2 regions of the Paraburkholderia sp. FW306-02-B genome follow, and region 1 is predicted to be linked to the other one. Evidence: riboswitches for the same ligand, from Rfam matches in the RefSeq annotation. Region 1 holds a riboswitch; the other holds the start of a gene.
The links. Region 1 has a riboswitch for thiamine pyrophosphate ahead of thiC (phosphomethylpyrimidine synthase ThiC). Riboswitches for the same ligand answer to the same signal wherever they lie in the genome.

Region 1 (2,185 bases):
CGCACCATTCCAGTTGCAGGTCCATGTTTTCCTTGATCAGCTGCATCGGCACGTGGCCCGGGCCTTCGATCATCGTCTGCACGTCGTGCTTCCACGCGATCTGCGTGAGCTCGCCGAGCGTTTTCAGCTCGCCGAGTTGCGCTTCGTCGTTCGCATCGTAGATCGAGCCGGGACGCAGACCGTCGCCGAGCGAGAAGGCCACGTCATACGCCTTCATGATTTCGCAGATGTCTTCGAAGTGCTCGTACAGGAAGCTTTCCTTGTGGTGCGCGAGGCACCACTTGGCCATGATCGAGCCGCCGCGCGACACGATGCCGGTCATGCGTTTTGCCGTCAGCGGCACGTATTGCAGACGCACGCCCGCGTGGATCGTGAAGTAGTCGACGCCTTGTTCGGCCTGTTCGATCAGCGTGTCGCGGAAAATTTCCCACGTCAGGTCTTCCGCGCGGCCGTTGACCTTTTCGAGCGCCTGATAGATCGGCACCGTGCCGATCGGCACCGGGCTGTTGCGGATGATCCATTCGCGCGTTTCGTGGATGTGCTTGCCGGTCGAGAGATCCATCACCGTGTCGCCGCCCCAGCGGATCGCCCAGGTCATCTTGTCGACTTCTTCGCCAATCGACGAAGTCACCGCCGAGTTGCCGATGTTCGCATTCACCTTCACGAGGAAGTTGCGGCCGATGATCATCGGCTCGCTTTCCGGGTGGTTGATGTTGTTCGGGATGATCGCGCGGCCGCGCGCGACTTCTTCGCGCACGAATTCAGGCGTGATTTCCGTGAGGCCGTTCGGACCGAACGCGCTCGCGCCGAACGCCTGGCCCGGATGCTGGCGGCCCATCATTGCCGCGAGTTTTTCGCCGTTCGGGCCGCTTGTCTTCAGGCTTTCCAGATACGCGGCGCGCTGCTGGTTCTCGCGAATCGCGATGTATTCCATTTCCGGCGTGATGATGCCGCGACGCGCGTAGTGCATCTGCGAGACGTTCTTGCCGGCGATGGCGCGGCGCGGCGTGCGGTGCAGGCCCTGGAAGCGCAGATCGGCGGTGGCGGTATCGGCGGCGCGTTCGCGGCTGAAGTCGCTCGTGAGGCCGGTTAGCGCTTCGGTGTCGCCGCGTTCTTCGATCCAGCGCTGGCGCAGCGCCGGCAGACCTGCGCGAATGTCGATCTTTGCGTCCGGATCGGAGTAGGGGCCCGACGTATCGTAGACGAAGACCGGCGGGTTCTTCTCGCCGCCGAAGCTATCCGGCGTATCGGCCTGGGAGATTTCGCGCATCGGCACGCGGATATCGGGGCGCGAGCCGCTCACGTAGACCTTGCGGGAATTCGGCAGGGGGGCGACAGCGGCTTCATCGACGTGAGCGTCGGCGGAAAGAAACTTCGGATTGGCGTTCATGCATATCTCCTGTGTCGACCAGAGTTGACGCTTTAGCATCTTGCTCTGGTCCCATGCAAAGCAATGTGGGGCCGCTAAGCAGGAGACGAGATGGAAGTTGTCGGATTCGCGAGGGATGAAACGGTAGACCTGGGTGCGAAATCCGTACGCTTCCCTGCGCTGGCATTATCCAGATCAGGTTCAAAGGGTATTTCTCACCCACGCAACACGGACCTCCAACCTCCGTGCGACGCAGGACCCCCGCGTTAGCAGCGCACACGATACACCGGCCGGACGCTGCTTGGCAACCCGTCCTGAAATTATGAGTGGCGGATATAACACCGGTCAGTTGCGGACTATTCTTATGTTGATTGGGCTGCCAGGCTTGATGCGGTGCAACAGCGGCGGTGCAACAGCGGCGGTGCAACAGCGGCGGTGCAACAGCGGCGCGCCGCGAAAGCGCGTTCGTGTTTGTTTGAGTTTGTGGCTTACAGCGTGAAATCGTCGGCGGCTTCGGGTTGAAACAGGATCTGTTCGAGCTTCAGCACTTTTTCCGTACCGCTTGGCGGCGTGAAGCGGATGCGTTCGCCGCGTTTGGCGCCGAGCAAAGCGAGGCCGACCGGCGAAAACACGTTCAGGCGGCCCTGCGCGAAGTCCGCGTTGGGCGGATAGACGACCGTCCAGGTCATGTGCTCGCCGCTGGTTTCGTCGACTAGCGTAGCTTGCGAATTCATCGTGACGACATTCGCCGGAATGTCGCGCGAGTCGACGATGACGGCGCGCTCCAGGACGTCGTCGAGCATGTTTTGCAACCTG
Region 2 (2,185 bases), 980 kb from region 1:
GCGGCACTGCGAATTCAGTTCGAGGATGCGTGCCTCGCCAAAACCGGGATGCACGGAAAACGCCGCGCTCAGCAGTTCGAGCGCCGAGCGCACGCTGACCGGCGACATGTCCTCGCCTTCCACCTCGGTTGCGCCGATCACGTAGAGATCGTCCTGCTTCGGCGCGATATAGAGCGGATAGCGCGGATGCAACAGGCGCACCGGCCGCGTCAGGTTGATACCGGGCGCATGCACGCGCGCGACTTCACCGCGAATGCCGCGCAATGTAGGCAGAACCGCCTTCGCGCCGAGACCGCGACAATCGATCGTGACGCGCGCGGGCGGCAACGCATGATCGTCGACAGCCGTGTTCCAATGCGTTTCGACGCCGCGCTCGGCAAGGCCCGCGGCCAGCGCGGACAATACCTGGCGGTTATCCAGTTGCCCTTCGCGCGGCAGCAGCCAGCCCTGATTGAAGCGGCCCGCCAACGCGGGTTCGGCGGCGCCGACCTGCGCGCCGGCGAGCGTCACAAAGCCGCCGTCGAGCAGTTCGGCAGGCGCGTTCGAGCGCACCCGGCGTTCGAACAGCGGCGCTTCGGTGCGGTCGGCATGATGCCATACGACCAGCGTGCCGTTGCGCTGGAAAAACACCGGCTCGGGCAATTCGGCCAGCACACGCGGCCAGCTTTCGAGCGAGCTCGCGCCCAGCCGCGTAATCAGCAACTCGGCGCTGGCGGCCTCGGCAAGCGGCGCCAACATCGCCGCGGCGACCCACGCGGCGGCTTGCGAACCGGCCGCGTCGCCGCGCTCATAGAGCGCCACGCGATACCCTTGCCCGGCAAGACGCCACGCGACGAGGCGTCCGCACAGGCCGCCGCCGAGCACCGCGAAATCGGGTTGAGCAGGACGGTTCATCGTGCGCACTCCCGATCACCGCAACGGCAAGCCAAGCTAAAGCAGCGCGGCACGCCGACGGCAGCGTGGCGAAGAGCAAAACTCATGTCTGAAGAATAGGCGGTCATCGAGTCCTTTCCGTACGGCAACAAGCGCACGTACCCAGGACGAAACCGGCGGGTAAGGCCGGCCGGGCAACACGCGCGCCCAAATGACGGACGCCGCCCGGCGGGGAATGGAAGACTGGCTGCTTCCGGAAACTTCCCGCGCCGGTATTACCCGGATCGGGTGCAAAGGGTCTCTCTCAGCCTCGCTGCCGCTGCGTGGACATCCACGCTGCCGGTGTGCGAAGCACCCCTGTTTCGTCGAAGGTCATTAGACCATAAAAGGCGCGACGCCCGCAAACCAGCGGGACACGCGGTCGCCCGCAGTTGATCCAGCACCATCCTATCGATTCATCAATACGGCCGTGCGCGCCGCTCTGGCACAATGCCGAGACCGGATGCCGCAGGAGCCTGGCGTCGGCGGCACGCTTCGCCGCCAGCGCGACGGCGGCATCGAGGCGAGTCCTTCATGCGGAAATTAATTTTCGCTTAAGGGGGCCACGCCAGAATCGGACGCTCACTCGGGCGTGCGTTCGTCGAGCACGACGCCCGGGCATGCGCCGCAAACCCGCCGTGGATCAACCCGATACAGGTCTGCTCCACATGGGCCAGCACTACATCAGGATGCTCATGACACCGAATACCTCTGCCAGCCCCGTGCTGCCGCCGGACGACAAAGTCTCCGCCTGGAGCCTGATCAAACCTTACTGGGTCTCCGAAGAACGAAAAACGGCGTGGGGCTTGCTCGTCGCGATCATCGTGATGAATCTGCTCGTCGTGTGGATCAACGTGCGCCTGAACCGCTGGAGCGCCGACTTCTACAACGCGCTGCAAACCAAGAACGTGCACGATTTCCCGCACCTGTTGATGGTGTTCTCGGGGCTCGCGTTCGCCTTCATCATCCTCGCGGTGTACGGCCGCTATCTGCGGCAGATGCTCGGCTTCCGCTGGCGCCAGTGGCTGACCACGCGCTATCTGAACGAATGGCTGCACGACAGCGCCTTCTACCGGATCGAACGCGACCGGCTCGCCGACAACCCCGACCAGCGGATCAGCGACGATCTGCAATCGTTCGCCACCACCACGCTGTCGTTGACGCTCGATCTGCTGTCAACGGTCGTCACGCTGGTGTCGTTCATCACGATTCTGTGGTCGCTCGCCGGTGCGCTAACCGTCTCGCTCGGCGGCATGCCGGTGCAGATTCCCGG

Region 2: linked by a shared signal. The riboswitch ahead of AC3WOG_RS18945 (FAD-dependent oxidoreductase) and the one ahead of thiC (phosphomethylpyrimidine synthase ThiC) in region 1 are both predicted to bind thiamine pyrophosphate.

What each region holds. Positions count from the first base shown of each region.
Region 1 covers NZ_JBYSXZ010000001.1:3,244,495-3,246,679, reverse strand. The annotation lists gene thiC (phosphomethylpyrimidine synthase ThiC) at 1-1,390, opposite strand, end outside; TPP riboswitch at 1,524-1,642, opposite strand; gene AC3WOG_RS14325 (GreA/GreB family elongation factor) at 1,858-2,185, opposite strand, start outside.
Region 2 covers NZ_JBYSXZ010000001.1:4,228,527-4,230,711, forward strand. The annotation lists gene AC3WOG_RS18945 (FAD-dependent oxidoreductase) at 1-894, opposite strand, end outside; TPP riboswitch at 1,118-1,242, opposite strand; gene AC3WOG_RS18950 (ABC transporter ATP-binding protein/permease) at 1,608-2,185, shown strand, end outside.